One region of the Nakamurella flavida genome, then DNA from elsewhere that is predicted to be linked to it. Evidence: riboswitches for the same ligand, from Rfam matches in the RefSeq annotation. Region 1 holds a riboswitch; the other holds the start of a gene.
What was found. Region 1 has a riboswitch for S-adenosylmethionine ahead of J2S58_RS17235 (bifunctional o-acetylhomoserine/o-acetylserine sulfhydrylase). Riboswitches for the same ligand answer to the same signal wherever they lie in the genome.
Positions count from the first base shown of each region.

Region 1 (5,714 bases):
CCGTCGTCCAGGGCGACCTCGACCTCCACGGTCGGGTTGCCCCGGGAGTCGAGGATCTCGCGTGCGCCGATGAGTTCGATGGCCGCCACGGGCACATCCCTTCGCTTGCCGGAGGTGTTCGTCTGAGCAGTGCAGGTGCTGAGTTCGGGTGCTGGTGCGGTGACTCCGGACCGGCCGGCCACCCGGGTCACGATCGGACCGGCGGGAGCCTGGCCGGGTACGGGGCCGAGGACAGCCTAGAGCCCTCGGTCCCGCGCTCGTGGCCGGACTCGCCCGCCCCCGACCCGGTGGCCGGCAGGCCACCGTGGGCGCAGTGGGCGGCCCCGACCGGCGTCAGGCGAACGCGGAGCGGACCACCGCGGCGACCTGGTCGGCCTCGATGAGGAACCCGTCGTGCCCGTGGTCGGAGGTGATGGTGAGCAGCGGACGCGCGGTGGGCGCGGTGGCGACGACCGCCCCCTCGGCCGGTCGGTACAGCCGGTCGGAGTCCACGACGGCGACGGTGATCGCGGCCGTGATCATCCCCAGTGCGGCGCGCACCCCGCCGCGCCCCCGCCCCAGGTCGTGGCTGTTCATCGCCTCGGTCAGCACCAGGTAGGAGTGCGGATCGAAGCGGGTACCGAGCTTGCGGCCGTGGTGCTGGAGGTAGGACTCGACGGCGTACCGACCCCCGGTGGCCGGGTCCTCCCCGGGCTGCGGGACGCGGCCGAACCGGGTGTTCAGCTCGTCGGCACTCCGGTAGGTGGCATGGGCGATCTGCCGGGCCACGGCCATCCCGGTCAGCGGGGCGGGGCCGCCGTGGTAGTCCCCGCCCAGGAAGGCCGGGTCGGCCCGGATGGCTGCGAGTTGCGGTGCCGCCCAGGCGATCTGGTCCGCCGAGGCGGCCGCGGTGGTGGCCACGGCGATGACCCGGTCGATCCGGTCGGCGTGCAGGACGCCCCATTCCAGCGCCCGCATGCCGCCCATCGAACCGCCGAGGACGGCGGCGAACCGGGTGATGCCGAGACGGTCGGCCAGCATCGCCTCGGCGGCGACCTGGTCGCGGACGGTCAGCCGGGGGAAGCGGGAACCCCACGCCCGGCCGTCGGGGGCCGGGGACGACGGCCCGGTGCTGCCCCGGCAGCCGCCCAGCACGTTCGCGGCCAGCACGAAGTGCCGGGCCGGGTCCAGTGGCGCGCCGGGCCCGATCAGCCCGTCCCACCAGCCGGGGGTCGGCTGGTCGGGGCCGGTCGGGCCGACCACGTGGGCGTCGCCGGTCAGGGCGTGCAGGACCAGGACGGCGTTGCCGCCGTCGGGGTCGAGCGTCCCCCAGCTCTCGTACGCCATCCGGACCTCGGGGAGCACCGCCCCGGACTCGGTGGTCAGCGGCCCGAGGTCGGCGGACCGACGGCCGGGGCCGGCGCCGTGCGGCACCGACTCCCGGGCCGTCGTCATGGTGACCACCGTGCCGGTGCGCTGGGGCGCGGCCGGCTCAGGACGACTTCGCCGCGGCGAACCCGGCCTCGAGGTCGGCCAGGATGTCGTCGATGTGCTCGATGCCCACGGACAGCCGGATCAGCCCGGGGGTGACGCCGGTGGTGATCTGCTCGGCCGGCGACAGCTGGCCGTGCGTGGTCGACGCCGGGTGGATGACCAACGAGCGCACGTCACCGATGTTGGCGAGGTTGGTGAACAGCTCCAGGGCGTCGGTGAAGGTGGCTCCGGCCTCGACCCCGCCGGCGATCTCGAAGGAGACGATGGGGCCGCCTCCGTGGGGGGCGTACCGCTGCTGCCGTTCGTGCCAGGCGCTGGACTCCAGGCTCGGGTAGGAGACCGAGACGACCTCCGGCCTCTGGGCCAGGAACTCCGCCACCCGGGTGGCGTTGGCGATGTGCCGCTCCATCCGCAGCGACAGCGTCTCGATGCCCTGCGAGATGAGCCAGGCGTTGAACGGGGAGATGGCCGGGCCGAGATCCCGCAGGCCCTGCAGGCGGGCCTTGAAGATGTACGCGACATTGGACTTGAAAAGCCCGTCCGGGCCGAGATCCCGACCCCAGGTCAGGTTGTTGTAGCTCGGGTCGGGGGTGTTGAAGCCCGGGAAACGTTCCGGATCGGCCAGCCAGTCGAAGTTGCCGGAATCGACGATGGCGCCGCCGACGGCCGTGCCGTGACCACCCAGGTACTTGGTCGCCGAATGCACGACGATGTCCACGCCGTGCTCGATCGGCCGGATGAGATACGGCGTGGGCACGGTGTTGTCGACGATCAGCGGCACCCCGGCCGCGTGGGCGACGTCGGCGACCCCGCGGAAGTCGAGCACGTCCAGCAACGGGTTGGACATGGACTCGGCGTAGAAGGCCTTGGTGTTGGGCTGCACCGCCGCCCGCCAGGAATCCAGGTCGTCCGGGTCCTCGACGAATCCGACGGTGATGCCCATCTTCGGCAGCGTGTAGTGGAACAGGTTGTAGGTGCCGCCGTAGAGCCGCGGCGAGGAGACGATGTGGTCGCCGGCCTCGGCCAGGGTGAGGATCGCCAGGGTCTCCGCGGACTGCCCGGAGGCGGTCAGCAGTGCGCCGACCCCGCCCTCCAGGGAGGCGATCCGGTCCTCCACCACGGCCTGCGTGGGGTTCATGATCCGGGTGTAGATGTTGCCCAGTTCCTCCAGCGCGAACAGCTTCCGGCCATGCTCGGAGGAGTCGAAGGCGTACGAGGTGGTCTGGTAGATCGGCAGCGCCCGCGCCTTCGTGGTGGGGTCGGGGCTCTGGCCGGCGTGGATCTGGCGGGTCTCGAAGGACCAGTTCGGGGACATCGTTGCTCCTGCAGGTCGCGTCGACCCGGGCAGGATCCCGGCACTGCGGATCCCACGGCGGAACCGACAGGGTCCGCCCGAGGCGGACCCGCGCTTGCCGGCCGCCGGGGCGGCGGTCGGCCCGGTCATCACCCGGGGCACCCCACCGCGTGTGGAGGGTTGCCGCCCAGCGAGCCGGGGCTTGGCGCTGGGACTCATGACCTGACCGGGATGGTAGCGCCGCCGTCCAGCGCGTGGAGGCCGCCCGACGGCGGCCGGTGTCGAGCTCGTCCTGATGTCGGGACCGGACAGAATGCGATGGCGGGGTCACGCCCGTGATGGCACGGTGTCAGAACCCAGCCCGACCAGCTCACCGGGGGACGCCGTGCGCGAGCTCGTCTACTACGTCGCCACCAGCGTGGACGGGTACATCGCCGACCCGACCGGTGCCTTCGATGCCTTCCCCGTGGAGGGTGACCACATGGCGGTCGTCCTGGACGAATACGCCGACGCCCTGCCCGGACACGTGCTCCGGGCCCTCGGGATCGACCCCCCGGGAACCCGGTTCGACACCGTGGTCATGGGATGGAACACCCTCGCCCCCGCCCTGGCGGCGGGCATCGACAGTCCCTACCCCCACCTCCGGCAGATCGTGGCGAGCCGGCAGGACCGGGATGTGGCGCCGGCCGTCACGCTCACCCACGATCCGGTGGCGACCGTGCGCGCGCTCAAGAAGGAGACCGGCCGATCCATCTGGCTGTGCGGCGGCGGTGAGCTCGCCGCGTCACTGCTCCCCGAGATCGACCGCCTGGTCATCAAGCGCAACCCCCTCGTGTTCGGCGCCGGCATCCCGCTCTTCGGCCGGGCGCCCTACGCCCCCCGCCCCTTCACCCCCGTGTCCGCGCGTGCCTTCCGGTCCGACGTCGTGATCGAGGAATACGTGGCGGCACGCGCGGGCGGGAACGCGGGAGGCGATCCCCGCCAGTCGTCCCCCTCCCCCGCACCTACGCTCACCGCATGCGCATCGCGGTGATCGGCGGCAGTGGCCACATCGGCACGTACCTGGTGCCCCGGCTGGTCCGGGCCGGTCACGAGGTGCTCGCCCTGTCCCGGGGGACGAGCCACCCGTACTCCCCCGACGACGCCTGGTCCTCGGTCACCCGGGTCACGGTCGACCGGACCGCCGAGGACGCGGCCGGCACGTTCGGCGCCCGGGTGGCCGCCCTGGACGCCGACGTGGTCGTCGATCTCATCTGCTTCACCCCCGAGTCCGCCGTCGCCCTGGTCGACGCCCTTCGCGGGCACACGGGACATCTGCTGCACTGCGGGTCGATCTGGCGGTACGGGGTGAGCCACAAGCTGCCGATGCACGAGGACGACACCTCGCCCCCGTTCGGCGAGTACGGCGTGCAGAAGGCGGCCATCGCCGAGCTGCTCGCCGCGGAGACGCGGGGCGGCGGGCTGGTCACCACCGTCGTGCAGCCCGGGCACATCAGCGGCCCCGGCTGGATGCCCATCGGGCCGCTGGGCAACCTCGATCCTGGCGTGTGGCAGGCACTGTGCGCCGGGGAGGAGATCGCCGTCCCCGGCGCCGGGTCCGAACTCCTGCACCACGTGCACGCCGACGACGTGGCCCAGGTGTTCGCCCTGGCCGTCGAGCACCGGGACGCCGCCGCCGGGCAGGCGTTCAACGCGGTGGCGCCGTCGGCGTTGACCGTCCGCGGTTTCCTGGAGATCGCCGCGGGCTGGTTCGACCAGCCCCTGCGCACCCGGTCGGTGAGCTGGGACGAGTTCCGCGCCGGCACAACCGCCGAGTTCGCCGACGCCAGCTGGGAGCACCTGCACCGCAGCCAGTTCGCGTCCCTCGACAAGGCCCGCACCCTGCTCGGTCACGTCCCGATCGCCGAGCCGGAGGAGGCCGTCCGCGAGGGCATCGCGTGGCTGATCGAGCACGGCGAGCTCGAGGTCCGGAACCCGCTGGTGGGCTCCGGACGCCGGTTGTGACGGTCGTCGCGGCCGGAACGCCCAGGTGAGGTCATCGGCCCCGGGACAATCGACGAAGGAGCACGCACGTCGCACACCCGACCGGGAGGACCCGTCCTGATGTCTGCCACCGCCCTCGTCAAGGCGTTCCGCCTCGTCTCGTTCGCCGAGGCGGTGTCGTGGACCGGGCTGCTCATCGGGATGTTCTTCAAGTGGGTCGTGCAGTCCGGCGAGGTCGGCGTGCAGGTCTTCGGGCCCATCCACGGCGCGGTGTTCGTCGCCTACGTAGTCATCGCGCTGCTCACCGCCCGCGCGCAGCGGTGGTCGCTGTGGACGACGTTCCTGGCCCTGGGCGCGTCGATCCCGCCGCTGTTCACGCTGTGGTTCGAGCGCTGGGCCCATCGCACCGGCCATCTCGACCCGGCCCGCGCGGGTCGCACCGCCACCGCCTGACGCCCCGCCCGGGTCACCGCCGGCCGGGCTATCCCCCGGTGACCACGCCGACGATGAGCACCCCGTTGAGCCCGACGATCGCCGCGGTGATGGCCCAGCCGGCGACCTGGGTGACCCGCCCGTTGACCTGCTCCCCCATCAGATCCCGGTCGGCGGTCAGCCGGAGCAGCGGCACGAGGACGAACGGCAGACCGAAGGACAGCACGACCTGGCTGATGATCAACGCGGAGGTCGGGTCCACGCCGGAGCCGAGCACGATCAGGGCCGGGATGAGTGTGATCACCCGACGCCAGACCACCGGGATCCGCTTGTGGATCAGGCCGTCCATGATGACGCTGCCCGCATAGCTGCCGACGGACGCCGACGCCAGGCCCGACGCCAGCAGGCCGATCGCGAACATCAGGCCGATCACCGGCCCGAGCCCGGCCGTCACGGCCGCGTGCGCACCCTCGATGGTGTCCACCCCGTCCACCCCACGCAGGGCGGACGCCGCGAGCAGCAGCATGGAGAT
Region 1 is NZ_JAUSQV010000001.1:3,889,921-3,895,634, reverse strand. Features, by position in the region: gene eno (phosphopyruvate hydratase) at 1-89, opposite strand, end outside; gene metX (homoserine O-acetyltransferase MetX) at 334-1,434, opposite strand; gene J2S58_RS17235 (bifunctional o-acetylhomoserine/o-acetylserine sulfhydrylase) at 1,472-2,788, opposite strand; SAM riboswitch class IV at 2,874-2,990, opposite strand; gene J2S58_RS17230 (dihydrofolate reductase family protein) at 3,153-3,800, shown strand; gene J2S58_RS17225 (NAD-dependent epimerase/dehydratase family protein) at 3,785-4,771, shown strand; gene J2S58_RS17220 (DUF3817 domain-containing protein) at 4,871-5,203, shown strand; gene J2S58_RS17215 (Nramp family divalent metal transporter) at 5,232-5,714, opposite strand, start outside.

Region 2 (5,714 bases), 170 kb from region 1:
TTGCCGACCACGGCCACCGTCGCGGAGTGCAGCAGCTCGGCGATGTCCGTGCCGACGAACGTCGCGCCGACCAGGGTGTCGGTGGCCCGGTCGATGACGAGCTTCGCCCGGCCGGTGTACCCGTCCTCCAGGAGCGCGGCGCCGGCCACGGAGGCGATGTCGTACTCGACGGTCTCTACGTCGATCCCGGCGTCCCGCGCGGCCTGCTCGGTCGGGCCGACCGAGGCCACCTGCGGGTGGGTGAAGGTCACCTGCGGCACCTGTCCGTGATCGGCGCGGTCGGTGGTCCGCGGCCCGTCCACCGGCTTGCCGGCGGCCCGGGCGGCGATCACCGCCCCGGCGATCCGGGCCTGGTACTTGCCCATGTGGGTCAGCAGCGCGCGCCCGGTGAGATCACCGACGCCGTAGAGCCAATCGCCGCCCACCCCGACCACGCTCAGGTGGTCGTCGACGGTGACGAAACCGTGGCTGTCGGACGTGTCCACCCCGACGGTGTCCAGGCCCAGGTCACGGCTTCCCGGGGTCCGCCCGGCCGCGACGAGGAGCTCGTCCACGACGATGCTCCGCCCGCCGAAGGAGACCTCGATCTCCCCGCCGTGGATGTTCCCCTCGCCGGTGTCCTGCGGATCGCGGCGGGAGACCGCGTCCACCCGGGCGCCCAGATGCACGGTCACGCCGGACTTCCGGAACGCCTCGAGCACCAGCTCGCCGGCGAACGGCTCGTTCTTCCCCAGCAGCGTCGGGGCGCTGCCGATGACGGTCAGCTCGTCCACGCCCAGGGCGCGCAACCACGTCGTCGCCTCGCAGGCCACCACCCCGCCGCCGATGACGGCCATCCGCCGCGGCACCTGGTGGACGTTCGTCGCGTCCCGCGAGGTCCACGGCAGGGCGTCGCGCAGACCCGGCAGGTCGGGCACGGTGGCCGTGGTTCCGGTGGCCAGCACCACGGCGAGACGAGCCGTCAGCGTGCGGACGGAGCCGTCGGACGCCGTCACCGCGACCGTGCGGACCCCGGCCAGCCGGCCGCGCCCGCGCACGACGTCGATGCCGATGCCGTTGGCCCACTTCACCTGGGAGGTGTCGTCGTGCTCCGCGAAGGAATCCCGACGGGCCAGGGTGGCCCCGGCGTCCAGGGAGTGGTCGCCGACCAGGCTCTGCACCCCGGGCAGGTGCCGGGCCGTGGCCAGCACCTCGACCGGGCGCAACAGGGCCTTGCTGGGCATGCACGCCCAGTACGAACACTCCCCGCCGACCAGTTCCTGCTCGACGATGACCGCCGTGCGGTCACTGCCCTGGATCGCGTACTGGGCGGCGATCTCCCCGGGCGGACCACCGCCGATGACGATGACGTCCCAGGTGTCCTGCGTGTCGGCTGCTCCGGCCGGGGTGGCGTTGCTCATGACCCCACGGTAGGCGGACGACTCCGAGCGGCACAGGTGGGGACCGATCGGACCGGAACAGCAGTCAGCCCCCGCTCGCCGGGGCGAGACGGGGGCTGACGTGCGGTGGCCAGGGCCGGGATCGAACCGGCGACCTTCCACTTTTCAGGCGGACGCTCGTACCGACTGAGCTACCTGGCCATGAAGCGGGCCGGACCCGAGAGAACTCGGATCCGGCCCAGGTACTGCGACCCCGACGGGACTTGAACCCGCGACCTCCGCCGTGACAGGGCGGCGCGCTAACCAACTGCGCTACGGGGCCTGGTGAACCTCGTCGTGCTGGACAACCGTACCGGATGAATCCGGTCCGACTTGCCGTACCCCCAACGGGATTCGAACCCGTGCTACCGCCTTGAAAGGGCAGCGTCCTAGGCCGCTAGACGATGGGGGCTGGGCCGGTAAAACCCGCCTCCAACGGCTGGCCGTTGGGAGCTTGGAAAGCATACGGCAGGCCGTCGGTGACTTCCAAAACGATACCCGCACCCCGGCGCGGGCACGACGATCGACGGGTCCACCCACCCCTCTCCCATCGGATCGGGGGTGACGAACCGCCGGGGGTTTGCTAGCGTTCCCGGCGATAGGTCATGAGTGTCAGCGCGTAGCTCCGGCTTGCTGACCGGCAACCCTCCCCCGCGGCGGGGTGCCCCGGATGACGACCTGGCCCGGCGCGCTGCGCGTTCGGGCAAGCGCGGACCCGGCGAACACCCTGGTCCCCGGCATGAGGGACATCTCCGATGACTCTGCTCCTGGATCGCCCCGATCTGGCCGCCGCCCTGGACGCCGTCCCCGCCCTGCGCTGGACGACGCCGGCCCGGCCGGCCCCCCGCGTCGTCCGCCACCCGCACGCCCCCGGTCTCGAGCTGTCCGGCGCCGGACGCACGGTGCCGCTGGCCGGCGGCGGGCACATCGAGTACGCCAACCTGGACGCGGCCGCGTCGGCTCCCGCGCTGGCCGCGGTGGAGCGCACGGTGGCCGCCGTCGTCGAGCAGTACGCCAGCGTCCACCGGGGCGCCGGCTGGCACTCCCGGGTCTGCACCGAGCTGTACGAGGGCGCCCGGCGGCCCGTCCGGGACTTCGTCGGCGGCCGACCCACCGACGCGGTGATCTTCACCCGGAACACCACCGACTCGCTGAACCTGCTGGCCCACTGCCTGCCCGCGCGGACGACCGTGGTCGTGTTCGAGACCGAGCACCACGCCGCCCTGCTGCCCTGGGTGCATCACCACGTGATCCGCCTCCCGGCCCCGGCCTCCCCCGCCGAGGCGGTCGCCCTGGTCGACGACGCCCTGCGCCGGCGGCCCGCCGGCCCCGCCCTGCTCGTCATCACCGGCGCCTCCAACGTCACCGGTGAGCTGTGGCCCGTCGGTGAGCTGGCCGCGGTGGCCCGCTCCCGGGGGGCCCGGGTGGCCCTCGACGCCGCCCAGCTCGCGCCGCACCGCCCGTTCTCCATCACCGAACTGGGCGTGGACTACGTCGCGCTGTCCGGGCACAAGCTGTACGCGCCCTACGGCACCGGGGCGCTCGTCGGCCCGGCCGACTGGCTCGACCAGGCTGATCCGTACCTGCTGGGCGGCGGGGCCACCGCCACCGTCACCGACGACGCGGTCACCTTCAAGCCGGTCCCCGAACGGCACGAGGCCGGCACCCCGAACGTGCTGGGCGCGGTCGCCCTGGCCACCGCCTGCCACCTGCTGGCCGGAGCCGACCACGAGGCCCTGGCCACCGCCGAACACCTGCTCACCGACCGCCTGCGCGACGGCCTGTCCGCGATCCCCGGCGTCACCGTGCACACCCTCTTCGGCTCCGGCGGGTCGGGCCGCCCGGACGGCCCGGGATCGGAGGCGGACGAGGTCCCGGGCATCGGGGTGGCGACGTTCACCGTCACTGACCGGCCCGCCGCCCTGGTCGCCGCCGCCCTGTCCGCCGAGTACGGCATCGGCGTGCGGGACGGCGCCTTCTGCGCCCACCCGCTGGTGCGCCGACTGCTCGGGGCGGCCGGGTGCGCCGACTCCGGCGCCGACGGGCAGGCGGTCCGCGCGTCCATCGGCCTGGGCACCACCAGCGAGCACGTCGAGCGGCTGATCGCGGCCGTCCGCCGGATCGCCCTGCACGGTCCGCGCCTGCAGTACGTCGTGCGTGACGGACGCCCCGTCCCCGCGATCGACGACCGCGCGACCCCGGTCATCGCCCCCTGGCAGTGAGCCCGCCCGCATGACCCACGCCTGCGGCACAGGCAGACACGACGAAGCCCGGATCCGCTGCGGATCCGGGCTTCGTCGTCGGTCGGAATCGACCGGGGTCGACCAGCTGCGTCAGGTGCGGGCGTGCCGTCCGGGCGTCCCGTCCGGCGCAGTCCCGTCCGTCGACGGTGCGGCCGTCGGGCGGGCGGCGAGATCGGCGACCCGCAGCTGTCCCGGATCACCGGTGGCGGCGTGCGCGCCCCCTCCCGAGGTACCCGCGTGCACCTCCCGGGCCGTCGATCCGGCGGCCGGAGCGTCGGCCGTGGCGCCGGTCGTACTCGTCTCCGTCGTGGTGGCCAGACCGGACGGCGGCAACGTCTCGGCGGCGAGCGAGGCCTCCTCGGCACGCCGCTCGTCGATCGCCGACATGGTGCGCAGCGGGATCTCCTTGAGCGTCAGGACGAGCAGGAACGCCAGCACCATGACGATGCCGCCGACCAGGTAGACCAGATGGGTCGAGTCCACGAAGGCCTGCTTGAACGGCTCGGCCAGCAGCGGATCCACCCGACCCAGGAACGAGGAGTCGTTGTTCAGCGCGTCCTGGATGGCGGCCTGCGCCCCGGTGTCCCCCCGGCCGGCGGCCACGAGGTTGATCGCCAGCTGGTGGCTCGGGCTGGTCGGGTCGGCGACCGCGGAGGCCACGGCCTGCTGGTAGGCCGGGGCCTGGGCCAGCGTGGCGGTGGACGCGGCGATGTTGGACGGCACGGAGTTGAACAGCAGCGACAGGAACACCGCGACACCCAGGGTGCCGCCCATCTGCCGGAAGAAGGTCACCGAGGAGGTGGCCACACCGATGTCGCGAGCCGGGACGGCGTTCTGCACCGCGATGGTCAGCGTCTGCATGTTCAGGCCGAGGCCCACACCGACCATCAGGAAGTAGATGTCCAGCTGCCAGTAGGGGGTGCCGATCTTCACGGTCAGCAGCAGGAAGAACGCCGCGGCCAGCAGAGCCGTCCCGATGACCGGGAACATCTTGTACTTGCCGGTGCGGGAGGTGATCTGCCCGGAGGCGATCGAGCCGCTCATGATGCCGATCATCATCGGCAGCAGCAGCAGACCGGACGCGGTGGGCGAGGCGCCCTTGACCAGCTGCAGGTACAGCGGCAGGCAGCTCAGCGCACCGAACATGCCCACACCGACGAGCACGCCGGCGCCCAGGCCGGTGCTGAACACCCGGCTGCGGAACAGGCGCATCGGGATGAGCGCCTCGTCCTTCATGCGGAACTCGATGGCCACGAACGCGGCGATGCCCAGCACACCCAGCACCATCATCGAGATCGAGGCCGCGGAGGCCCAGCCCCAGGTCCGGCCCTGCTCGGCGACGGTCAGGATCGGCACGATGCCGACGATCAGCGCGGCGGCGCCCCACCAGTCGATGCGATGACTCTGCTTCATGTGCGGCAGGTGCAGGTTCTTCCACACGATCAACAGCGCGATGGCCCCGATCGGCACGTTGACCAGGAACACCCAGCGCCAGCCGGTGATCCACAGGATGGTGTCGGCGCCGGCGAACAGCCCGCCGACCAGCGGGCCGATCACCGAGGAGGTGCCGAAGACGGCCAGGAAGTAGCCCTGGTACTTGGCCCTCTCCCGGGGCGGCACGATGTCGGCGATGATCGCCAGCGCGAGGGAGAACAGACCACCGGCGCCCAGACCCTGGAAGGCGCGGAACGCGGCCAGCTGCGGCATCGAGGTGGCGAACGCGCAGGCGAACGACCCGACGACGAACAGCACGATCGCGGTGACGAACAGTGGCCGACGCCCGTAGATGTCGGACAGCTTCCCGTAGAGCGGGGTGCTGACCGTGGAGGTGATCAGGTAGGCGGTGGTCACCCACGCCTGCACCGACAGACCGTTGAGGTCGTCCGCGATGGTGCGGATCGAGGTGCTGACGATGGTCTGGTCGAGCGCGGCCAGGAACATGCCGGCGAGCAGACCGGCCAGGATCGTCATGATCTGCTTGTGGGTGAAGCCGGTGGGCGACTCCACCGCGGTGGCGGTGGTGCCCTTCTCGGGCGTCGTGGTGGACATCAGC
Region 2 is NZ_JAUSQV010000001.1:3,716,428-3,722,141, reverse strand. Features, by position in the region: gene J2S58_RS16510 (dihydrolipoyl dehydrogenase family protein) at 1-1,400, opposite strand, end outside; tRNA gene J2S58_RS16505 (tRNA-Phe) at 1,507-1,580, opposite strand; tRNA gene J2S58_RS16500 (tRNA-Asp) at 1,628-1,701, opposite strand; tRNA gene J2S58_RS16495 (tRNA-Glu) at 1,758-1,830, opposite strand; SAM riboswitch class IV at 2,020-2,134, shown strand; gene J2S58_RS16490 (aminotransferase class V-fold PLP-dependent enzyme) at 2,174-3,640, shown strand; gene J2S58_RS16485 (MDR family MFS transporter) at 3,752-5,710, opposite strand; gene J2S58_RS16480 (MarR family winged helix-turn-helix transcriptional regulator) at 5,710-5,714, opposite strand, start outside.
Region 2: it holds a riboswitch for S-adenosylmethionine, as region 1 does, so the genes downstream of both, J2S58_RS16490 (aminotransferase class V-fold PLP-dependent enzyme) here and J2S58_RS17235 (bifunctional o-acetylhomoserine/o-acetylserine sulfhydrylase) in region 1, are expected to answer to the same signal.